3 regions of the Paenibacillus sp. F4 genome follow, and region 2 is predicted to be linked to each of the others. Evidence: riboswitches for the same ligand, from Rfam matches in the RefSeq annotation. Region 2 holds a riboswitch; each other region holds the start of a gene.
What was found. A riboswitch is a leader RNA that binds a small molecule or an ion and turns the genes downstream of it on or off. The one in region 2 is predicted to bind glycine.

Region 1 (8,310 bases), on a different contig from region 2:
GCCAGACTTGAACGTTCTAGGATCGTACCATTTGTAGCCTGCTGCCGGAGCAGCCCAAGGCTCAGCCTGCGGTTCCGTGGAAGCCGCAGGCTCCTCGAATGGCAGAAGCTTCGTTGGTTGATCCAGAGTCAAACCTGCCACATCGGACAATTTCGTGTAGTCCTGCTTCCATGCAAGCCATTGGACCGTTTGTACCAGGAAGGTGGAATCATCCACTTCCTTGAAACCATCATATGTCTTCTTCGACTGTCCATTTTCCTCACGCACATATTTCGGTGTAGCATCTTCTACAGGGGAAGAATCACCGATAAACGCTGCCTTGCCTTGACCTACCTTGGAGATAGCGGCATAAGGTCCTTCCGCACGGCCCCCGCCGTTATAAACTCCCTGATCTACAGCATTCCCCCATTTTTTCGTGCCTGAAGGGATATAAGCAATGCCTTTAGCCTTGGTAGGATCAATAATAGCCAGCGTAGATCCTGCATGCATCGCAATCGAGCGCACACCCTTGGTAATGCCGAAAGATTGATCTGCGGCTACAATGTCGGTAGCATTCACGTCACCAAGCGCATTATAACGGAAACGAACGCCAAAGTTGGTCGCCAGCCAATCGGAGCTTGTTAATCCTTGCATCGCCGGTGATGCAGCTTCTTCTGCCGTCATGCCTTTGGCTGGATTAGTATAGGCTCCACGACGGTAGCCATTCATAACTTCGGAGGAATCCCAACGGTTTTTGTTACGGTCCGCATTATAATGATCGGAGATGAAGAATACGCTTCCCCCGTTATTCACGTATTGCAGTAGGGCAGCCTGCTCGGATGCCTTAAAGGCAACATTCGCTTCACCAATAATGAACACATCATATTGGCGCAACTTGTCATATGTTATGGCCTGCTCTCCATAAGTAAAAGGAATGGGACGATTCAATTGGTCTACCGTAAAGCCTACATTACGCAGTCCATTGGCAAAGTCGGAGAAGGCGCCTTCAATGACCCAATCTGCTGCACCAGCGGTCTGTGCGTGCGTATTATCGAACAGCACCTTTTTGCCTTTTCCATCCGGCAGTGTAGTACCGGGTTGACCCGGGTTGCCAGGTTCACCTGGTTCCCCCGGCTCGCTTCCGCTCACCAGTTCAACAGCGCTTGGGCTTTTTACTCCGCCAAAATTATTGTAGGCGCCGAGTGTACCCGTCACACGAATTTTGCTGCCGATCAGCTCAGGATGGCCTGATAGCCCATATTGCCCTCTGTACGCTGAAGTCAGCTGTACATCCAATAGATTAGACGTATTACGTTCATTTGCCTGATCGGCAATCAGTACGTTAAAATCATTCGCGAACGGAGAAGAAAAGTTAGCCGTTTTCGATCCGGTAGCATGTCCGACGATGTAACCTTCCACCGTCACCGTATCTCCACTGCTTTGGCGCTGAAGTGCTTCGGCTACTGTCAATGCTCCCTCTGCCTTGACCTGACCGAATGGAACGAAGATCCCGATCAGCAGTGATACGATTGCTGCTAGATGCAGCATCCCTTTTAAGCGTGAACCTGTGAACCGCAAGCCTTTTACCATACGTCAATATCCCTCCTATGTTTTCCATAAATGTACTTGTCCTTTATCAGATTAGCCGCCAATCTTCTAATTCCTTCCTGATTTCATCCATAATTATGTAAATTTTAATCTTTTTTATTGGAAACGCACCTGTTTCAGGATTTTGCAAAATTCGATTCCAGTCGCTCCAAAGCGCAATATCTAGACGAACTAGGCCATTTCGATCTATATATTGTTCATTGGAAGTCGCTTATTGGGTTTTTGCAAAATCCTCGTTTATGTAAAAATTGAACCCTGTGATTGACACCGAGCACGGCATACATTACCCTAAGAAAGACATGTAGAACGGTATACGCGAATGAAGATGACGGGAGAGTCTGTCCAGAGAGCCTACACTCTGGCGGCACCGAAGGAGCAAGACGCCAGCACCCGGCTGGCGGATAATCTCTCAGGTCCATGTATCGTCATCTGACGCAACTCTGGAGAGAGCGCAAGCCACCCAAGGGGTAAGGCGGTAAGGACACCGCACGAAACTCTCAGGTAACGAGGACAGAGATAAGGGAAACTTCCTTATCCTGTCCTTTTTTGTGCTCACATTGTACGTCAGCATTAGGAACCGTCTATACGCGCAAAGACGCGGCAATACCATATACTATGGTATAGAACATACAGGGGGCCACACCATGCGTTTCAAAGATGTATTTTCCATTATCGGCCCGGCCATGACCGGACCTTCCAGTTCACACACCGCAGGCGCGGTGCGGCTCGCACGCGTTGCCCGGCACTGGCTCGGGGCGCAGCCTGACCGTGCCCGCATGACACTGTACGGCTCCTTTGCCGACACGTACAAAGGACACGGTACAGACCTAGCGCTCATCGCAGGGCTGCTCAATTACGATACAGACGATCACCGAATTCCGGATGCCGAGCAATGGGCAGAGCAAGCCGGGATGACCGTGGAATTCGCCGTCAGCGGGCTACCCGCTCCTCATCCGAACACCGTCCGTTTCGAGCTGTGGAAGGGCGAGGATCAGCGCACACTGCTGGGCTCCTCCATCGGCGGCGGGAGCATCCATGTCCAGCAACTCAACGAATTCCGAGTCAACCTGACCGGGGAGCTGCCTACGCTGGTGCTTCTTCACTCAGATAAGCCCGGTACATTGGGCGCGGTGACTTCAGCGCTCGGCGCGGCTGACATTAACATTGCCTATATGCACGTGGATCGCAAAGGCCGGGATGGTGAAGCACTCACCGCCATCGAAACGGACAGTCCTGCTACGGCTGAATTGATCACAAAGCTGCGGTCCTTGCCTCATATGTACGAAATTAAAATGATTAATTTGAAAAAAGGAGCTGAATCCGATGCGGTTTAGCCATCTGCATGAGATCAGCGCTTTATGCGCTGAAGAATCCACCACGATTGGCCGCCTGATGATTCAAGAGCAGGTACAAGAGACGAATACACCTGAGGAAGAAATCTTCCGCCAAATGTCTGATTATTATGAAGTGATGAAGGAAGCCGTTCATCGCGGTCAGACGCAAGACACCGTATCCCGCAGTGGATTGACGGGCGGTGACGGCAAGCGCCTAGCCGAGTATCTGCGGGCAGGGGAAACCTGCTCCGGCGATGCCTCCGCGCTCGCTATGGCTTATGCCCTCTCCGTGTCGGAGGTTAATGCGTCCATGGGTCGCATTGTCGCCACGCCCACCGCAGGTTCATGTGGGGTTATCCCTGGTGTATTCATCAGTGCGCAGGAGCGGTTCGGCTGGGATGATGAGCATATGGTGCACGGCCTATTCGCCGCTGGAGCCATTGGCTACGTGATCGCCAACAACTCCTTCATTTCTGGCGCGGAGGGAGGCTGTCAGGCTGAGATTGGCTCAGCTATCGGGATGGCCGCTGGTGCTATGGTCGAGTTGCGCGGTGGTACGCCTGAACAGGCTGTTCACGCCGTGGGTCTCGCTCTTAAGAACACGCTCGGCCTCATTTGCGACCCCGTCGCCGGACTCGTGGAGATTCCGTGCATTGTGCGCAACGGGCTGGGAGCCGTGACTGCACTTGCCGCAGCGGACATGGCTTTGGCGGGTGTGCGCAGCGCTATTCCGTCTGACGAAGTCATTGACGTGATGCTTGAAGTCGGCAGTGCGATGCCGTCGAAGCACCGCGAGACCGCCAAAGGCGGCTTGGCCCAGACGCCGACTGGCAAGCGTTTGACCGAATCACTTACACGCAACACACCGACCAAGAAGGATAAGTCATAATTTATAAGCGGTAGCCTCCTAAAACAAAAGAGCAAGCATATCGTCCTTGGACGTATGCTTGCTCTTTTGTTTTACTGAACGGTTACCTGTACCTTCGTCATTTTACCTGCATATTTCACAGTAATTACAGCTTTGCCCTTGCCCTGTGCCTTAATGTTACCGTCTTTGACGGTCGCAACAACAATTCTGGACGAGGACCAGACAGCCGGTTTGGAAACATCCTTCTCCGACTCATCCTTATACGTGGCTGTAGCCGTAACCTTAGCCAGCTGTCCTGCCTTCAAATTCAAAGCAACTTCGTCTGTTTGCAGGTATTTAAGCGTATCAACATCCACGGGTACGCTGATTACCTTCCCGCCAAACTTCGCTTGAATGTTAGCTTTACCGTAGCTGACCGCGGTAACCTGACCCTTTTTAACAGTGGCTACCTTATAATTAGACGTTTTCCATTCAGCTTGGGTCGTAACGTCCTTTTCTTTACCATCACTTGATTTAACCACAATCGCAATGGTTTTTTGATCTCCAGATTTGAGCGATAGCGCGATTGCATCCGCTTCAATCTTTTGCGCTACGTCCACTTCTACCGTAAACGTAATGTTTTGCTTGCCATATGAAGCAGTCACAGTTGCCTTGCCGCTACCATTCGCTTTGATCAAACCTTCGCTAACTTCAACCACTTTTACATTGCTAGTTGTCCAGGTGGCGTCCTTGGTTACATCTGTTTTTGTACCGCCACTCTTAACTCCTGTTACTTTCAGCTGCTTCGTTTCCTGAGCACCAAGCGCAATTACACGCGAGTCTGTTTCCAGACGGTCTACAAGGCCTACTTGTACATTAATCGTCAGTTTTTTGCCATTATAGGTCGCTGTAATAACCGCTTTACCAGCAGATTTACCCGTAATCGTTCCTTTGGACACAGAGGCAATATCTTCCGCGCTTGAAGCCCATTCTGCATCCTGTGTTACATCTTCCTTACGCCCATCCGCATAAGTAGCCGTCAAAGTTGCAGTATAGTCCTCATCAATATCAATCGTTGCCGTTTTGGAGGACAGAGACAGATCACCGGGTACATTTACGGATACCGTAGCTGTAACTGTTTTGCCACCATAAGAAGCGGTGATCGTAGCCTCACCTGTTTTATAACCCGTGACTTCTCCCGCACTGACAAAAGCGATATCTTCATTGCTGGACTTCCACTCTGCCTTACTTGTGATATCTTCTTCCGTACCTGTTACATACGTTGCGGTCAGCTTGAGCTTTTTGGATTCCTTGGCATTCAGGCTCAGCTTGTCCTCACTCAAATCCAGATATCTGGAGGTTTCGACATCTGTCTTGATCGAAACGGTCTTATCTCCATACTTAGCGGTCACCGTAGCCGAACCCGCTCCAATGGCCATAATCGTTCCCTTATTCACAGTCGCAATTTTTTCATCGCTTGATGTCCAAGTAGCTTTATCTGTGATATCCGTTACCGTCCCATCCGGGTAAACGGCAGAAACTTGTATTTTTTTAGATTCATCCAGACGCAGAAAAATATTGGATTCGCTGGCTTTCAGCTTATTCGTTTGATCGACATCTACCGAAATCGTAGCAGACATCGTGCCATATTTACCTGTAATTGTCGCCTTTCCCGCGCTATAGCCGGTAATGGTGCCTTTCAGTACATCCGCCACAGCTGCATTGCTGGAGCTCCACTCAGCGGACTCTGTCACGTCCTGTACCGATCCATCCGGAAACGTCGCTGATAGTTTAACCTTCTCAGTATCCTTCAACAAAAGAGAAACCTCTGATGAACTGACATCGAGACGTTTAACCTGCTCTACCTGCACAGCAATGGTTACGGTCTGTTGACCATATACGGCCTTAATATTGGCTGTACCTGCTCCCTGTGCGGTAACCAATCCGTTAACTACTGTGGCTACCTTTTGATTATCGGAGGTCCAAGTAGCATCACCCGAAACCTGAGCTGTTGTATTATCACTGTATGTCGCTGTCAAATCAACCTGTCCTGTACCGCTTGAACGCAAGTTCAGGCTTTGTACACTGGATGTCAGCGCCTTAACCTTTTTCGTTACATGTACCTGAACCGATTGCACCTTCTCTTTATAGGTCGCAACCACGGTGGCTTCCCCTTCAGCCTTGGCCGAAACTGTACCATTATACACAGTAGCAATAGCTGTATTGTCACTTTTCCAATCCGTGCTTACGGTTACATTCGAGGTTGTCCCATCGCTAAAAACGGCCGTAGCCGTCAATGCAGCTGTATCCCCCTGTTGCAAAGTTACCTCGTTAGACGAAAGGACAATCTTGGAAAGCACTGCTTCTGCTGCAGATGCAAACCCTGCATATGATGTAAAACTTGAAATCAGGATGACCAACGCCAGAAAACCGGACCATCTATTCTTCAAAATCTAATTCCCTCCCATTTCAAAACTTAAATTAAGGATTTCGCAAAATCCTTACACCTACGTTTTATGTCGTCATATGGAAAAGAATAGTTTAGGCTTCGAAGGAAATTTGGTCCTTATTAACTAGATCGTTTTTGATAAAGATTAGACATTACAATTTGTGTAGCTTCAGAGCCATAGTGAAGAGTTTTCTCAACAGATCCACAACCTCGCATTTACAAACAGCTATAAGCTGCTGCGCGAACTCTTAAATGATGGTATTCTTCCATATTAGGAGCCAGTTGGTGCATATAAACGACGGAGAATTGTTCACTTGGATCTATAGAAACCCAAGTGCCCGCTGCTCCCGTCCAGCCAAATTCTCCAATAGAACTGTTTGCATGCCCAGCCGCTTTATCAATTAACGTGCGCACGCCCAGTCCGTAACCATAACCTGTATGATAAGAATTAGTAAAATCCAATAATTGATCTGTATTCAGATGATTGGTGCGCATTAAATCAATGGTTTTTCTCCCTAATAGCCTCACACCATCTACCATACCTCCATTCGACAGCATTTGTGAAAATGTAAGGTACTCCTTAACTGTCGAATATAGACCTGCGCCTCCACTTTCATATATAGCATCTGGCTGATGATATTCATCTAAGAAACCCTCTATTTTCTCTAGCTCTCCGGCGTCTGTCCGTTGATAAAAGGAGGCCATTCGCGATTCAATATCTGCACGATAACGGTAACCTGTATTGTTCATTCCAAGCGGATCAAATATTTCATCCTTTAGGAATTGCCCTAATGGTTTACCTGAAATCACTTCAATAAGACCTGCAACAAGGTCATGTCCATATCCGTATAACCAGCGTGTTCCCGGCTCAAAAGAAAGCGGGATCTCAGAAAGCGCTTTAATTTCTGTGCGCAGATCATATTTCCCCTGCTTTTCCTTTAACGTTGTAAGGACCTTTTGCATTGCCCGTCCTGTCTCTGAAGACTCGGAAGCGTAAGGAAGACCCACACTCATATTGAATATATGCTTAATTAAAATGGGTTTCTCCGCCTTATCCACGTAGGTGTATCCGTTAGGAGCGGTTTTGAATACATGCGCATTACGATATTCGGGAAAATATTCATACAAAGGTTCATTCAACAAAAATTGCCCACGTTCGTACAGCATAAGTGCGGCCGCACAGACAACAACCTTTGTCATGGAAAACAAGCGATACACTGTATCCTCAGTGATTGGTTTTCGGGCTTCCAGATCAGCATATCCATGATACCCTTCATACAACACTCGACCATTCTGGGCAATGGCACAACCGCAACCTGCCGGCCCATTTGCTACGAAATGTTTCAATAGCTGATCTACCTTGTCAAAACGAGACATATTCATCCCTCCTATTTTCCCTTCAAAAGAAACAAGCTTCCCCTCGCGGCTCTAATCTCCTGTTCCAACAAGCTCAACCCGATCCCTTGTAAGCGCTTATTCCCCCGCATTTATTTTAACGGTAAACTTGGTAATTACATAGATTATTTGTCATAATCGGATGGTTTTACATTAACAGCTCAGCCACCGTTTCCTTCCAGCGATGGATCACCGATTCCGGTTCCTTGAGACGAACCGTGACACCTGTCAAGATATCCGCATATTGGGCCGAATCTTCTCTGGCTGAGAAAACATGCGCCGCAAATCGCTCACGTACATGCTTGGCTCCGGGCAAAGCAGGCAGATGTTCCAGCGACAACCGCACATAATGCGCCTTCCCCCCAGTAAACACCGCAAGCGTCGCCTTGCCAGTACGGATCATGTTGCCCGTCGTGGTCGTACCCGGCCATAGTGCCAGACGCAAATTCCCCTCGTCCAGCGCTACAACCTCGCCCACACTAATCATCGCTATGTGCGGCCACTGATCTTCCGTGACCGTCAGCAGCATCATTGCTTCATGCTGCTTGCCCTTCAGCTCCTTACCGTCCAACAGCGTAAACAGTTCCTTACCGATCCTTGGTGTCTGCATGAAGTATAATCCCCTTTACTTTTGGCCTATAACTTCAAAGTACCATAATTTACGGCTACTTACGAACGACCCTGTATCCGCTCTGGAA
Region 2 (8,310 bases):
CCACGCCGAAATTTCGCCGGGACAAGGCGGTATAATGCCGAATAACGTCTACTTCGTATACCTCGGGTAATGCCGCAGGTTCGCTGCGCAGCGCATAATCTGGCAAAAGCTCTCCCACCGGGCGACGGGGAACGTCGCACTCGGGAAGGGAATAGGCGATGCGACCCGGACGGCTCAATTCAAAAATGAGCGCTTGATCGTGTTCCTTCAACAGCCCTTGTTTCTGATCCTGTCCGGTGTGTGTCATAGCAATCCCCCCAAGGTGTGTACAAATTGGTCAATCTCTTCTTTGGTTCTTTGCTCCGTCACGGCAATCAACATGTGACCAGCAAGTTCCTCATAGTCCCGGCCCAAATCGTAGCCAGCGATAAATCCAGCAGCTAGCAACTCGGTCTGGAGTCTGCTCATATCTGTACCCTCAGGCAGTCTAAGGGCAAACTCGTTAAAGGTTGGTGCGTTAAACGAGGAAGTTACGCCCTTCAAGCTCAGCAATTGCTCTAAGGCATATCGGCTTTTATGCAAATTTAGCTCGGCTACTTCCTTGATCCCCTTCCTACCCATAACAGACAAGTATACAGATGCGGATAAAGCTAGCAACGCTTGATTGGAGCAAATATTAGAGGTGGCCTTTTCGCGTCGGATATGCTGTTCCCGCGCTTGCAAGGTCAGCACGAAGCCGCGTTTACCATTGCGGTCTGTGGTCTGACCCACAATGCGGCCAGGGATACGGCGCATATGTGTCTGAGAAACGGCAAAGTATCCACAGGTCGGACCGCCGAGAGAAGAGGAGATGCCAAGTGGCTGCGCGTCTCCTACCACAATATCCGCGCCCTGTTTGCCGGGTGTTTCCAGCAAGCCAAGTGCCAGTGGGTTGGCACTGACGACCAAAAGACCTTTGTGCGCATGGATGAGATCAGCCATCGGCTTCAGGTTTTCCACGGCTCCGAAAAAGTTGGGGCTTTGGACCAAAACAGCCGCGGTCTGTTCCGATACGGCCGCCGCTAACGCATCAGCATCCGTTACGCCGTCCGAACAGCCGATCTCCACGATGTCCAAATCCAATCCGCGTGCATAGGCTGCCAATACCTGACGTGCCTCTGGATGGACGGACCTCGATACGATAAGCTGTTTACGGCGGGTAGCTGCGGCGGACAGTGAGCCCGCTTCCGCCAGTGCAGTCGCTCCGTCGTACATGCTGGCATTAGCTACAGCCATGCCCGTCAATTCGCAAATATACGACTGAAATTCGAAAATGGCTTGTAGCTCGCCTTGGCTTACTTCCGGCTGATAGGGGGTGTAGGCTGTATAGAATTCCGAGCGTGAAGTGATGTGCTGGATGACGGACGGAATATGATGATCATAAATTCCTGCGCCAAGGAAGCTGGCATGTGTGTCTGTATTGGCGTTGTGTCTGGCCAGCTCGGCCAAGTGGCGGGTCAAGGCTTTCTCATCGAGTCGAGAAGAAAGAGGGAGTTCCCCTTGATATCGAATGGCCTCTGGAATGTCACTGAACAAATCATCAATGGATGATACACCGACCACACGCAGCATTTCGGTTTGATCCTGCTCAGTCATAGGGAGATAACGATGCTGCTTCATAGGTTCTGGCTCCTTTCGAAAAGCAAAATTTTAAATCGTAAATTAGCTAATAAAAAAGTGTGAGATGAGAAACCCGGAAGTTCATATCTGACATGTTTGCTTTATTGAAATGAAGAGAGTTTAAGATCAGCGCGGGCGTTTATAAAAGGGTGTTGCCACCACCTCGGCACGCAGGCGTTTGCCACGAATCTCAACCTCCAGCGGTGTGGAGAGGACGCTAAAACGACTGTCCACCAAGGCGAGGCCCAGATTACGCTTCAAGGTGGGCGACTGAGTTCCCGTTGTGACCTCACCGATGCGTTGTCCTTCTGCGAATACCGGATAATGGGCGCGTGGGATACCGCGATCAATCATTTCCAGCCCGATCAATTTGCGAGGAATCCCTTGATCTTTCTGACGTTGCAGTGCTTCTCTACCGATAAAATCTCCTTTATTCAGCTTGACGAAGTACCCTAGACCGGCTTCAAGTGGTGAAATCGTGGCAGATAACTCCTGTCCGTACAGCGGCAACCGTGCCTCAAAGCGTAGGGTATCCCGAGCACCAAGTCCAGCGGGAATCAGCCCATACGACTCACCGAAACGAAGCAAACTCTCCCATACGGCTGGTGCTTCCGCGGCAGGTACGTAAAATTCAAAACCGTCTTCGCCCGTATATCCGGTTCGTGAGACGAGAGCTTTTGCTCCGAACAATGGCACGTCCTCATGGAAGCGGAAAGATGCCAGATTCGTAATGTCCGTATCTGCCACGGCTGCGGCAATTCGTACTGCTTCTGGTCCTTGCAACGCCAGCAATGCTATCGCATCAGACACATTCTCCATGTGAACGGATGCAGGCATATGGCGAATGAGCCAATCCCAATCCTTATCGATGTTAGAGGCGTTCACTACGAGCATGTAGCGTTCTGGTCCTTTGCAGTAAACAAGTAGGTCGTCTACTACACCTCCATCGGGGTAACACAGGAGTGAATATTGTGCCTGACCTGCTTCCAACTGGCTGACATCATTCGTGGTCACCCTTTGCAGAAAAGCTTCGGCCTCTTTGCCTTCAACCAAAAACTCGCCCATATGCGATACATCGAATAAACCCGCACGTTGGCGGACGGCCTCATGCTCCTTTTGAATGCCGCTAAACTGAACGGGGAGCTCCCAGCCGCCAAAGTCAATACAACGAACCCCAGACTGCGTCCCGTAGGACGAATATAGCGGTGTTCTTCGCAAATTAGTCATTTTTCCACTCCTATCCGGTGTGATCGGCTAAACAAAAAAGACAGGCCGAAAAAAACGTATAGACAGCAGTCTATACTCTTTTTTCAGCTCTGTCCTTGATACCAGAAAGTTACCCCGGTATGTACCGGGTTTCCTCTTGGGTGATCCGCTCCAATAGCGAATGCTCTCCAGAGATGCGTCCGGCAGAGGTCCTTTTGCCTGAGAGATTCACCTGCAAATGCAGGCTTACTCCTTCGGCGCTACCTTCGGGATCTGCGGTATATTACCTGGCTGTGCAGATAACAACTTGATCCGATTCGCGTGCACAACTGTCTCACAAGCGGCAACAGCTATGCGAATCTTTTTGGCAGTCTCTCCCTCTGCGTTCATCCGCGTTTGCAGTTGTCGGGGTGTTTCCCAAAGTATTTGCTATAATCCATTAATACGCAAATTCATTCAAAATGTCAATAAAAATGTCATCGAAAACAATAGAAAAAACATTTAATATATAAATAAGGATATGTAAGCGTTTGTTATAAGCTATCATATTTTTATATAGTACGCTATATGAGGTGATATGAAGTATTTTTGTTAGTATTATTGACATGAGTGTTCTTGTTGTCATAATCTTAACCTGTCTAATACAGGTGAGCAAAAGCGATTTTATTCATATGGAAGTGAGGGGAACAGGATGGGTGAAGTGAAGCAGCAACTTTGGTATACAAACGAACATGAGTGGGTTCAGCGTACAGAGAATGGGACGGTGCGGGTTGGTATTACGGACTTTGCACAGCATCAACTGGGTGATATTGTTTTTGTAGAATTACCTGAGGTGGGAGTAACGATTGAGCAGGGAGCGGAGATCGGTACGATTGAATCGGTGAAGACGGTATCCGACCTTTTTGCTCCGGTGACGGGAAACGTATTAAAGGTGAATGAAGCGCTGGAAAGTACGCCTGAACTAGTAAATGAATCTCCCTATGAAAAAGGTTGGATGATCGAAGTAGAGATGGGCAAAGATGTGGAGGAAACATTGGGCAAGCTACTGTCTGCGGATCAGTATGAGAAGTTGATTTCGGAGTAATAATGGGGCAATACAGCATGAAAAAAGAGCGTGTTATTCTGAATTTTTTATATTGATTTTCAATTGAATAAGAGCATCGTTAGTTCGCTCGTTTTTTGTATAAAATAGTCGCTATGATCTGCCATAGCGGCTATTTTTTTGTTGTCATTTTGGAAGCGTAATTACGTGTTTTACTCTGGCACAGAAGGTGGTTCCCTATAAGTTTGTGCAGATTTAAATTCCTGTTTTTTCGACTAATTTCTATAGCTACAGGTCATATTAAGAAGAATTATGCAGGTATAATACCATCCCGGATAATTTAAATTTAAATGTTGTCATCAACGTTCATGACGAAAGTACGTTTTCATTTCGTTGATGAAGATAGCGCTGTCATTTAGTATGAATTTTAAGAAAAGGTAGTGATGCTTACCTACAAGGAGGATTTGAATATGAGCACATTGGACACAAAGCCAAGTTCAAAAGGAGGCACTCGTGTCGCCGTACAGCGTTTTGGCCGTTTTCTTAGCGGAATGGTTATGCCCAATATGGGAGCCTTTATTGCATGGGGATTGATTACAGCACTCTTTATTCCGACCGGATGGTTCCCGAACGAAGGTTTTGCACAACTGGTTGATCCGATGAAAAATTATTTACTGCCGCTGCTGATCGGTTACACAGGGGGCACGATGATTCACGGACAGCGTGGAGGTGTGATCGGTGCCATTATGACGATGGGTGTCATTGTGGGGGCCGATATCCCGATGTTCCTGGGCGCGATGGTAGCTGGTCCGCTGGCTGCATGGATATTGAAGAAGTTTGACAAGGCCATTGAAGGCAAAGTCAGATCAGGCTTTGAAATGCTGGTCAATAATTTCTCAGCCGGGATTATCGGTGCCATTCTAGCACTGCTTGCCCATGTGGCGATCGGCCCGGTTGTACAAATGATCAGTCAAGTATTATCGGCAGGGGTACAGTTCCTCGTGAACGCAGGGCTATTGCCGCTTGTCAACCTCATTATTGAGCCCGGAAAAGTATTATTTTTAAACAACGCGCTGAATCACGGAGTATTAAGTCCGATTGCGTTGGAGGAAGCTGCAAGAACAGGGAAATCCGTACTGTTCATGCTGGAATCCAACCCTGGGCCGGGGCTCGGTATTTTGCTGGCCTACTGCCTGTTCGGTAAAGGCTCTGCGAAGTCGTCGGCTCCTGGAGCGGTCATCATTCATTTTTTCGGCGGGATTCATGAAATTTATTTCCCTTACATTTTGATGAAGCCGATTCTGATTCTTGCAGCTATAGCTGGGGGCGTTGTGGGAACCTTCTGTTTCATGTTGACAGGTGCCGGACTGGTTGCTGCTCCTTCACCGGGCAGCATTATCGCCTATTTTCTAATGACGCCAAAAGGCGGATATTTGCCAATGCTAAGCGGGGTGATCGCTGCTGCGGTCGTATCCTTTGCTGTTGCTGCAGTGTTACTCAAGACTGGTAAGCAACAAGAAGAGGGGCTGGAGGAAGCTGCATCCCGCCTGAAAGATATGAAAAATCAAAGCAAGAGTGCAAGTGCTAATGCCACTGTAATGGAAGATAACCACGAAGCTGATCGTACTGCCGAGATTGCCGCAGATCGAACGCTCAAGGATAAATCCGAAGTGAACAAGATCGTCTTTTCCTGTGATGCAGGTATGGGTTCAAGCGCTATGGGTGCCTCGATTTTACGCAAAAAAATGAAGCAGGCGGGTGTGGGCGTAACAGTTACGAATACAGCAATCAGTGAAATTCCACAGGATGCGGATATTGTCATTACGCAAAAAACGTTGACAGACCGGGCTAAAACAGTAGCTCCGAAAGCTGAGCACATTTCCATTGACAATTTTTTGAAGAGTCCTGAATACGAAGCGCTGGTTGAACGTCTGAAATCCGATTCTTAATCCCCATCGAAGTCAGGCGGACTGTATGCAATATACGTCTCCTGCTGGAGGAATGAGCTTGGGAAGGAACGGTATGCGCTTATGAATATTACGAAACGACAACGTGACATCGTGGAATATCTTCTGGAGCAGTCCAAAGAGGTTACAGCCGGGGAAATTGCCACGAAGATCAATGTCAGCACAAGGACGGTTCATCGGGAACTGGGCGCAGTCGAGCATTGGCTGGCAGTTCATGAGGTGAAGCTGGAGAAAAAGTCAGGAATCGGTATCTGTATAGATGCTGACCCAGCTCAGCTTGTATGCCTGCGGAAGCAATTGCTGGATACGAAGTCAGATGAATATTCGGCTGAGGAGAGAAAGATCGTGATTCTCTGCATGCTGCTGGATACACGGGAGCCGATCAAGCTGCTGGCGCTGGCTTCAGATCTGAAAGTCACGGTAACTACGGTCAGTCATGATCTGGACGATTTGCAAGGCTGGATTGGGGAACGGGGACTCGTGCTTGTGCGCAGACGAGGGTACGGCGTCGAGATGACGGGGCGCGAGACAGACAAAAGACGGGCGATTTCCGAACTAGCACTTGAATATTTGGATGAATCCGATCTGTTTTCAGCCGGAGAAGAGCATCGTCCTGTAACCCGTGTCGCTGACAAGCTGCTGGAGATGATCGGCAGAGAGAACCTGCTGATCGTGGAAAATGCCCTCTGGCGGCCCCATGAAAAATGGTTGGAAAACATGGTGGAAAGCAAGTATATGGAGTTGCTGATTCAAATTTGCGTTTCGCTGGCACGTCTACGACTCGGGTACGTTGTGGCTCATCGTCTCTCATATTCGAAAACAGATTCGGATGAGAATATCATGCTGCGCACAGCTATGGTAGAACGCATATGCGCAGAATTGTCAGCGGCGCTGGATATTGACTTTCCGGACCCGGAACGATCTTATTTCAGGCTGCTGTTCCGTGATGCCGAGGATCATTCTACCCGGCTGCTGCCGCTGGATGATCTTGTACTGCTGGAGTCGGTTCATGAGTTGATTCGTCGTGTGGAGGAAGAAACAGGCACGCCATTGGAAGAGGACCGTGTTCTGCGTGAAGGACTGATTGCCCATATGGCTCCGGTATTCAAACGTTTGAAGGAAGGCAAGTCGATTCGTAATCCCCTCCTTCAGCAAATCCGCAAGGATTACAGCAGCTTATTCGACTCAGTGAAAAAGGCTGCGGCGGACATGACAGAAATGAAAGTCCCTGATGAAGAGATCGGATTTCTGGTCATGCATTTCGGCGCTTCGCTGGAGCGGCTGCGACAATTGCGGCGGGAGGTGCGGGCCATCGTAGTCTGCACGAGCGGCATTGGTTCATCCAGACTTCTGGCAACAAGGCTCGCCAAAGAGCTACCACAGATCAAAATTGTGGATAGGGCCTCATGGTACGAGGCGGCGCGGATCCCCAAGGAGGATTATGATCTGATCATTTCGACAGTAGAGCTACCGCTTGAACCAGATCGCTATCTTAAGATAAGCCCGCTGCTGACGCAGGAGGAGAGTGATCGCCTGCGTCAATTCATCCAGCATATTACACTCCATCATCCCGATGACCATCAGCAGGAACAGGTCGTTCAGCCCGGTCAGGACATGGAGTGGCTTACCGGCCTGCGGAAAATTCTCGATGAAATTGTACACATTGTACAGCAATTTCAAGTGTATCCGCTGGAAAATCAGGGGATGGATATGGCGGCGATCGTAGAGGCTATATGCATGTTGGAGGCGGGGCGGGGGAATGTTACAGAGCCTTCTGCGGTTGCTGCACAACTCATGGAAAGAGAGCGCCAAGGTAGTCAGGTAATTTCTGATACCTCCATTGCTTTAGTTCATACGCGTAGCCACTATATTCGCAAGCCTTCGCTTACCTTGTATAAGCTGGCAGAGCCGCTGTTGGCGGATACAGGTGAACAGGTAGAATGCGTGCTGCTCATGTTGGGACCTCGTGAGCTGCCGAGAGAGAGCTTGGAGGTATTGAGCGAGATTAGCGCATTACTCTTGCAGGAAGACATGGTTACGCTACTGGAACACGGTAGCAGGGATCATATTGTCAATTATATATCGAGTGAGCTGGCTGAATTTTTCCACAGTAAATTAGGGACAGGGAGGAACCTACCGTGAGTATTATGACGATAGACAAAGTAAAAATGAACGCAATCGCCAAAGACAAATATGAGGCGATTCGCATGGCTGGACAAATCCTGCTGGATGCAGGACATATTTCAAGTGAGTATATTGACAAGATGCTGGAACGCGAGGAGATCGTGTCTACCTACATCGGGAACGGGCTGGCTATTCCACATGGCACCAAGGAATCCAAGACGCTTATTCAATCGACAGGCATTTCCATCGTTCAGTTTCCGCAAGGCGTAGATTTTGGGGAAGAGAAAGCATACATGGTGATCGGCATTGCAGCACAAGGCGGCGATCATATGGAGATTTTGACGAGTATCGCCGTGGTGTGTGCGGAGGAAG
Region 3 (8,310 bases), on a different contig from region 2:
TGTAATGACCATGAGTCCGTTCACCGGTGGCGGTGTGGTTATTGACCGTGTAGAAAACAAACAACAAGCGATATATCAAGCATTGCATCATCAATTTGTAGCTAGTGCACTGGCGACCAAACGGGGACATGAGATCATCCCGGGCGCTCAGATCGGCTGTATGCTGGCACGTATGGAAAGCTATCCACATACGTGTAACCCAGAGGATATACTGAAAGCCCAGCATGAAAATCAGATGAACCTGTTCTTTACGGATGTGCATGCCCGTGGGGAATATTCCAACTACATGAATCGTTATTTTGAAGAAAATAATGTTGTAATACACACAGAACCAGGCGATGCCGAAATATTGAAAAATAATACGGTTGATTTTATCTCATTCAGCTACTATATGACCTTGACCGTATCTGCAGGTCCAGAAGGTGAGAAAGCAGCAGGAAACCTGATTGGCGGCGTGAAAAATCCATATTTACAGTCCTCTGACTGGGGATGGCAAATTGATCCGATCGGTCTGCGTGTTACGCTGAACACGTTATATGACCGCTACCAAAAGCCGCTGTTCATCGTGGAAAATGGCTTGGGTGCTTATGATAAGGTAGAAGAAGACGGTTCTGTGCATGACACATATCGTATTGATTACTTGCGTCAGCATATTGTTCAAATGAAGGAAGCGATTGCCGACGGTGTTGATCTGCTTGGCTACACCAGCTGGGGTCCTATCGACCTTGTGAGCATGTCTACTTCCGAAATGTCCAAGCGCTACGGATTTATTTACGTTGATCTGGATGATGACGGTAACGGAACGCTCAAACGCTCCAAAAAGGACTCATTTAACTGGTATAAAAATGTGATAGCAACCAATGGTGAAGAATTGTAATTCCATATTGTCTCGGGCGGGTATAGCAGAGGACATCCTAAGGATGCAATCTGCTGTACCCGCTTTTTCGATAGACACAATAATAATATTTCAGAGGGCTTCACAAACTTTTCACTTGTAATAAGCTGAAAGTTTTCTGTATAATGAATAAAAATTTCATATGTCTGGTTGATGTTTGCGGGAGATGGAACGAAAGTTCCGACCGAAGGGGCAAAACTCTCAGGTGCTTAGGCTGATTACAGCAACAAGCGGGGACCGTAAACGGACAGAACTCTGGAGAGACCCTTAATTGGGCGCCGAAGGTGCACCGCAGAGAACATCTGCTTAAACTCTCAGGCAAAAGGACAGAGACGCGAATAACCTGTGACAGGGAATGCCCTAGGCTTTTTTATGAGCTATTAGTGGCAGAAAACCTGCACAAGATGGTTGTATTTTTTCGTGCCTTTAACCTCTCCAGGAGTCGAATCAGCGGATTTGACTCTTTTTTGTTTTCTAATATGCTGGAGGAGCGGGTTGAAATGAATTTGGTACATGTGTTAGAAGCGATTAGTAGCTGGATATGGGGGGCGCCTCTCATCATTCTTGTCATGGGAACGGGGTTGTGGCTGACCATACGTTTGAAGATGCTGCAGGTATTCCGCCTGCCCCTGGCGATCAAGCTGATCGGTAAGGCCCCGAATGAAGGCAGCGGGGATGTAAGTAGTTTTGCGGCTTTGAGTACAGCGTTGGCGGCTACAGTTGGCACAGGAAGTATTGTCGGCGTAGCGACAGCCATTAAGCTGGGCGGGCCGGGTGCCTTGTTCTGGATGGTTGTTGCAGCCTTTTTTGGGATGGCGACGAAATATGCGGAAGGTGTACTTGCGGTAAAATACCGGGTGAAAGATCGGAATGGACAATTTTCCGGCGGCCCGATGTATTATATTGAGAAAGGTCTTGGACGCCGTTTTAAACCGCTGGCGATGCTGTTTGCTTTTTCGGGCATGCTGGTAGCGTTGTTCGGGATTGGAACGTTTCCGCAGGTCAAAGCGATTGTATCTTCGACTGAAAACAGTTTTGGCGTTCCGCCTATTGTAACGGCACTGATTATTGCGGTCCTTACAGGACTGGTTACTATTGGAGGACTCAAAAGCATTGCCAAGGTATCGACGAAGGTCGTTCCTTTTAAAACAGGCTTGTACGTACTGATCTGTCTCATCGTACTGATTCGGTTTGCTGACCAACTTCCTGCCGCAATTGCGCTGGTGCTCCATTCGGCATTTTCAACTACATCTGCAACGGGCGGATTTGCCGGAGCTACGATTATGCTGGCCATGCGTAGTGGGGTAGCCAGAGGTATTTTTGCCAATGAGGCCGGATTGGGGAGCGCACCGATTGCAGCTGCAGCTGCCAAAACCAAATGGCCTGCGGAGCAAGGGCTAATTTCCATGACAGGCGTGTTTATTGATACGATGGTTATTTGTGTGATGACCGGGTTGACGCTACTGGTTAGCGGTGTGTGGAGCGGGCCTACCGATGCGGGCCTGATGACTCAGCAGGCATTTTCCAGCGCATTCCCGCTGGGGGCAGAACTGCTCACAATCATTCTGATTATGTTCGCCTTCACCACTATGCTTGGCTGGAACTACTACGGGGAACGCTGTGTTGAATACTTGCTTGGGGTTAAGTGGATTAAGCCATACCGTTATCTGTTCATCGTACTGGTTGCCGGGGGCGCGTTCATTAAACTGGATGCGATTTGGTTGCTGGCAGATATCTTTAACGCAATGATGGCTTTCCCGAACCTGATTGCACTGCTCGGCTTATCAGGAATTGTAGTTGCAGAAACCCGAACCTATATGGATTCTCTGAATTCTAGTAAGAAAAAGGGCATTCTTGCAGGTGCCAGTGTAGGGGCAGCTATTCAAGTAGAAGAAAAGGGACAAACGGTTAATTCATAAATTCCAAAAGGGAGTGCCCTCAGCCACCATAGGCTTGAGGACACTCCCTTTTAAATGTTATAACGATGCACGTAAAATAGCTAAAATATCTTCTTGATTCAGCTTTTTATAATTACCAAAGCCTCCGTATTCCATTTCACGGGCTGCAATGATTGCGACTTTTTCCAATTGCTCATCATTAATATTGTAATCGGCCAGGGTGGAAGGGGCACCGAGACTTGTCCAGAATGCACTCAGGCGATCAATCCCCTCCAAAGCAATTTCCTTATCCGTTTTACCAGTGGTATCTAAATCAAACATACTGAGCATCAGCCGCTTCATGCGTGCAGCATCCTGATCCACCGTATGTCTCATCCAGTTGGGGAACAGGATCGCCAGACCGCCAGCATGAGGAATATCATATACAGCGGATAATGCATGTTCAATCGTATGCGAAGCCCAGTCCCCGAAGTAGCCCATTTGCAGTGTTCCGTTAAGGGCAATCGTTCCGGCATATAAAATCGTTTCACGATGCTCGTAGTTGTGCAAATCTTCCAGCAGCTTAGGTGCAGTTTCGATCACGGTTTGCAGCACGGAAAAGCACATACGATCTTGCAACGGTGTATTTTTAACATTGTGAAAATATTGTTCAAACACATGGCTCATCATATCCACCATGCCATATACCGTCTGATCACGTGGCACAGAGAAGGTGTTTTTTGGGTCCAGAATCGAGAATTTCGGATGTGTCACCGCGCTGCCCCATACGTATTTTTCGTTCGTTTCCCAGTTGGTGATAACAGAATCCGGATTCATTTCTGAACCGGTGGCGGCGAGTGTGAGGATGGTGCCGAATGGCAGAGCCTCGGTCGGCATGTGCTTTTTGTTGATAATATCCCACACATCGCCGTCATATTCAGCCCCTGCTGCGATGGCTTTGGTGCAATCAATAACGCTTCCACCGCCTACTGCAAGTAAGAAGTCGATTTTTTCGTTTCGGCAAATGTCGATGCCCTTCTTAACGGTGGACAAGCGCGGATTCGGTTCTACGCCGGACAATTCATGAATGTTCAGATGTAGCGGCTCTAACGCGTCTAATACCTGGTCATACAGACCATTTCGTTTGACACTTCCACCTCCGTATACCAGCAAAATGTTTTTGCCGTAATTCAGCAGTTCCTGCTGAAGTTCTTCAATTTGATTGTCTCCAAAAATTAATTTGGTGGGGTTATAATATGTGAATTTGTTCATCTGGTAAGTTCCCCTCAGTTCATAGTTCATGTTCAAATCGTAAATCGCTTATCCTGATTGCCTGTCGGATACCTAACTTCATCATGTAAGCTATTTGAAATGACGATTAACTATTATACATGAAATGAATAAGGGAATTCAAGTGAATCTAATCTTTGACCGCTCCGGCGGCAAGATCGGAAATAAACTGACGGCTAATGAAAAGAAACAAAATAATAAGTGGCAGTACAGCCAGCAGGGTGCCCGCAATGACCATCGCATAATCCGTATTGTAAATCCCGTTCAATTGTGACAGTGCAATCTGGAGCGTGAATTTACGCTCATCCGTTAAGACGATTAGCGGCCATAAATAATCATTCCAGGCTCCTATAAAGGTAAACGCGCCGAGAAAAGCGAACGCAGGACGTAGAATAGGCAGTGCTACATTCAAGTACAGTCGAAAAAAGCTGCATCCGTCCATCCGGCCCGCATCCAGCAGCTCCTTTGGAATGGATTCTTCCGCATATTGACGAATCCAGAAAATGCCGAAGGCATTTACCATCCCCGGGATGATAAGCGCTTTGAACGTACCTACCCATCCAAAGGAGGCCATCATGACAAAGGAGGGGACAAGCGAAAGTTGTGAAGGGACCATCATCGTAGCTAGCAGAACGATAAATAGCACTTTTTTGCCCGGAAAATCAAACTTGGCGAATGCAAAACCTGCCAGTGAATCGAAAAACAGAACCAATAGGGTAACAGAACCAGCTACAAAAAGGGTATTAAAAAAGGCTCCGGCAAAATTAATCTGTTGTAATACTCTCGTTATGTTATCCAAGAAGTGGCTGCCAAACCACAATTGCGGTGGAAAACGATAGATGTCTGAAGTGGTACGGGTTGCCATGACGATCAGCCAGTAAAATGGAAACATCGACAGGATGATTCCCACCAACAATCCGGCATATAAAACAAAGGATTTTGCGCGTGTCTGCATCATGTTGTGAAGCTCCTTCCCATCGTTATTTTTTACCTTGAACGAGTTTCCAGTTTATGATGGAGAATAGAGCAATGATGAGGAACATGCCCCATCCGACGGCTGCACCATATCCAAAATAGTTGTTAATGAACGACTCGCGGTACAGGTATAAAACGATGGTCATGCCACTTGCCCCGGAACCGCCGTCATTACCGACCAGGACCTGTGGCTCGGTGAAGAGCTGCATACCGCCGATGGTGGACGTAATGACCGTAAACAGAATGACTGGGCGCAGCATGGGGATGGTGATGCGGAAAAAAGCTTGCGCTCCGGTTGCCCCATCCATTTTCGCAGCCTCATACAGCACATGCGGAATACTCTGGAGTCCAGCCAGATAGATGATTGCGTTATAGCCCATCCATCTCCATACGACCATAGAAGAAATGGCAATTTGGATACCCCATGGCACATTCAGCCATTGAACCATCGGCAGCCCCAAGAGTTGCAGAAGGTAGTTGAGAAATCCGAAATTGTTGGCAAATAAGGCACCAAATATGATGGCGACAGCCACAATGGATGTCACGTTCGGCAGAAAGAATCCAACTCTCCATAAGGTGCGCATTTTCACAAAAGGTGCATAAAGGAGAAATGCAATAATCAGTGCGAAGAATAGCATCGGAATCGTTGAATACACCCAGATCACAAAGGTGTTGCCTACAGCCTGCCAAAATTCGTTATCTGTCACAAGATAGCGAAAGTTGCCCCAGCCGTTGTAGGTCATGTCTCCGATCCCGTCCCATTTGTGAAACGCCAGGTATAATGAAAAACCAATCGGAAACAATCCAAAGATGCCAAACAACAGATAAAACGGCGAGATCGCAGCATAAACAGCACGGTGCTTCCAGATTTCTCTCAGCATATGGTCCACACGCCTTTTTTGAATTTTATTTTTACCGCTGTAATTCCCGTTCAATTCGTTGCATCGTTTCCGTCCATAGTGCATCGGGATTAGCATCCTGCTTGGCGACATTGGAAAGGCGACGGGTCACAATGCCGTGGATGACAGGATAGCGCTCGCCGAAATAGCTGCTTTTGACATTACGTGCGGAGGCGGCAAAGATGAGCCCGGTGGCCTGACCACCAAAGAAAGGCTCGGGTGTCCCCATGATAGGATCGTCATAGACGCCGGGAGTGGACGGGAACAGCCCGATTTTATGGTAGGCATCCAGCTGGTGTTCCGGGTTTTGCAGCCAGGTCAGGACTTCAAAGGCTTCTTTGGGATGTTTGCTGGATTTGAGGATAGAAATGAAAGATCCACCCAGATTACCGTCCCCTCCAGGAGCACGGGCGACTCTCCATTTGCCCGCTGTATCCGGTGCGGCCTCCGTGAGAACTTGCTTCATCCAGACTGCCCCTACAAAAGAGGCTATTTTGCCGTTATTGACCGAAGCGTTCCATTCGGGAGTCCAGCCATCCGCATTGGCGAGCAGATGCTTCCTGTGGAAATCCACAGCGGTATTCCAGCCCAGACGGATGTCAGGAGATTGATTGCCGATGTAGCTTCCATCCGGCTTGAAGTAAAGGTTTGTATGCTGAGCGAGTACCTGATTGTAAACGTTTACAATATTATCAGCCAAAAACGAACGGCTTCCGAATTTCTGCTGAAGTTGTTCTCCGGCCGCCATGTAATCATCCCATGTGCGGATGGAGGCACTAACCTTTTCAGGATCACTAGGCAAGCCTGCTTGTTCAAACAGATCACTTCGGTAGAAGAGGGCGGTAGGTCCTGTATCCATGGGAAATGCAATCATTTTACCATCAGGAGTGATCCCCTGATTCCATTTCCATTCCAAATATTGATCCTTTAAGCGGTCTGCTCCGAGTTCCCTTAAGTCATAAAAACGATCCGCACTGGGGAACAGCTCCACCATCCAATCGTTCAGAGCTACGATGTCTGGTTCACCGGAACGTGCTGCGAGCGTTGTCTTCAGTTTGGCTTTGAAGTCACCGCCTATTTTTTGAGTTTTTAATTCAATGTTGGGAAATTGTTTTTCCGCTTGGGCGAGTAGTTCATCGTCAATAGAACGGTTCCAGTACCACAATGTAAGCGTTATCTTTTTTCCGTTTGACAAATTAGTTTCAGATGATTGACTTTCAGAGGACGAGGGTTCACTACAAGCACTGAACATCGTGAGAAAAGCAAGACATAATACCAGCCATTGTACTGTCTTCACATCATTTCCCTCCTTGCTGTCTGAGATAATCTGCCTGTTAAACAAGTTGTAAATGGTTTAGCTCCATCATATGAAGCTGTTACCCATTTATGTGCATTGACTTAACCAAAAACAAAAAAATTGAAACAAAGCATGTATAGAAATTAAATACTCTAAAGATATTGATCCTACTAATTCGAAGGATGATAAAACAATAAGGCAGATATTATGTCAAAAGGAATCTAAATCGTCAATGCTGAGCAATATCCTGGAAAAATCCAATGATGAATTCGAAGAACGATTTCTCTATATCGGTGTGCAGTTCCCCAGCAGGATAGGACAGATAGATTGTTCGCATACATCGAGGCTCCCTGATTTGAAGCAGCTTGATGTCTTCGGTTACGACGTTCCTCCACAGGATAGAAGGAATAAAGGAGATGCCAAGTCCTGTTTGAATCAACCCTCTTACCGTAGCCGGATCATCACTTTCAAAGACGATGTTCGGTTCAAAAGGGATATGAGTAAAAAAGCGGTCCGTTGTTTTCCTAAGCGAATTACCAGGTGTAAGGCTGATAAACTTCTCATGCTCTAGATCTTTCAGTAATACGGTGTTCTGAGCGCTCAGAGGGTGAGAATTTGGTACGCCAAGCAAAATTTCCTCCTCCAGCAGGATCGCATGCTCGTTGTCTGCCAACTCTTCGGACGTAATCGCAAAATCGTACGCCAGTCCTTTCTTCACCATCGCAGGGTGCTGGGTCAGGTTGAATCTAATTTGAGGGTAGAGATCGCGAAACTTACCGACAAGGTTGGGTAATAGCATAGAGCCAACGGCGACGTATAACGTGATTACCTCTACCTTTTCATTCTTCATTTCTTTGACTTCGGATATGCCTTGCTCTAACGCTGAGAGCGACTGATTCACTCTTTTCAGAAATTTCTTTCCATATTCATTCAGTACGATATGTTTTCCTTCGCGGTCAAATAGCTGCACACCCAATTCCGTCTCCAGGTTTCTAATCATTTTACTTAAGGCAGGCTGTGAGATAAACAATTCGTTCGCGGCACGTGTGACATGTTCATACTTCGAGGTCACTTGAA

Region 1: another riboswitch for glycine. It lies ahead of sdaAB (L-serine ammonia-lyase, iron-sulfur-dependent subunit beta); the one in region 2 lies ahead of gcvT (glycine cleavage system aminomethyltransferase GcvT).
Region 3: another riboswitch for glycine. It lies ahead of C1T21_RS24715 (alanine/glycine:cation symporter family protein); the one in region 2 lies ahead of gcvT (glycine cleavage system aminomethyltransferase GcvT).

Annotation. Positions count from the first base shown of each region.
Region 1 is NZ_POVS01000003.1:10,616-18,925, reverse strand. It holds gene C1T21_RS00110 (DUF6359 domain-containing protein) at 1-1,569, opposite strand, end outside; glycine riboswitch at 1,907-2,022, shown strand; gene sdaAB (L-serine ammonia-lyase, iron-sulfur-dependent subunit beta) at 2,232-2,921, shown strand; gene sdaAA (L-serine ammonia-lyase, iron-sulfur-dependent, subunit alpha) at 2,911-3,810, shown strand; gene C1T21_RS00095 (Ig-like domain-containing protein) at 3,882-6,218, opposite strand; gene C1T21_RS00090 (serine hydrolase domain-containing protein) at 6,434-7,594, opposite strand; gene C1T21_RS00085 (pyridoxamine 5'-phosphate oxidase family protein) at 7,761-8,222, opposite strand; gene C1T21_RS00080 (non-oxidative hydroxyarylic acid decarboxylases subunit D) at 8,282-8,310, opposite strand, start outside.
Region 2 is NZ_POVS01000017.1:84,982-93,291, forward strand. It holds gene gcvPB (aminomethyl-transferring glycine dehydrogenase subunit GcvPB) at 1-247, opposite strand, end outside; gene gcvPA (aminomethyl-transferring glycine dehydrogenase subunit GcvPA) at 244-1,599, opposite strand; gene gcvT (glycine cleavage system aminomethyltransferase GcvT) at 1,726-2,826, opposite strand; glycine riboswitch at 3,003-3,102, opposite strand; gene gcvH (glycine cleavage system protein GcvH) at 3,497-3,889, shown strand; gene C1T21_RS19075 (PTS mannitol transporter subunit IIBC) at 4,318-5,796, shown strand; gene C1T21_RS19080 (BglG family transcription antiterminator) at 5,878-7,956, shown strand; gene C1T21_RS19085 (PTS mannitol transporter subunit IIA) at 7,953-8,310, shown strand, end outside.
Region 3 is NZ_POVS01000020.1:288,303-296,612, forward strand. It holds gene C1T21_RS24710 (glycoside hydrolase family 1 protein) at 1-877, shown strand, start outside; glycine riboswitch at 1,046-1,122, shown strand; glycine riboswitch at 1,141-1,235, shown strand; gene C1T21_RS24715 (alanine/glycine:cation symporter family protein) at 1,396-2,814, shown strand; gene C1T21_RS24720 (iron-containing alcohol dehydrogenase) at 2,872-4,044, opposite strand; gene C1T21_RS24725 (carbohydrate ABC transporter permease) at 4,193-5,020, opposite strand; gene C1T21_RS24730 (carbohydrate ABC transporter permease) at 5,043-5,918, opposite strand; gene C1T21_RS24735 (ABC transporter substrate-binding protein) at 5,950-7,233, opposite strand; gene C1T21_RS24740 (LysR family transcriptional regulator) at 7,463-8,310, opposite strand, start outside.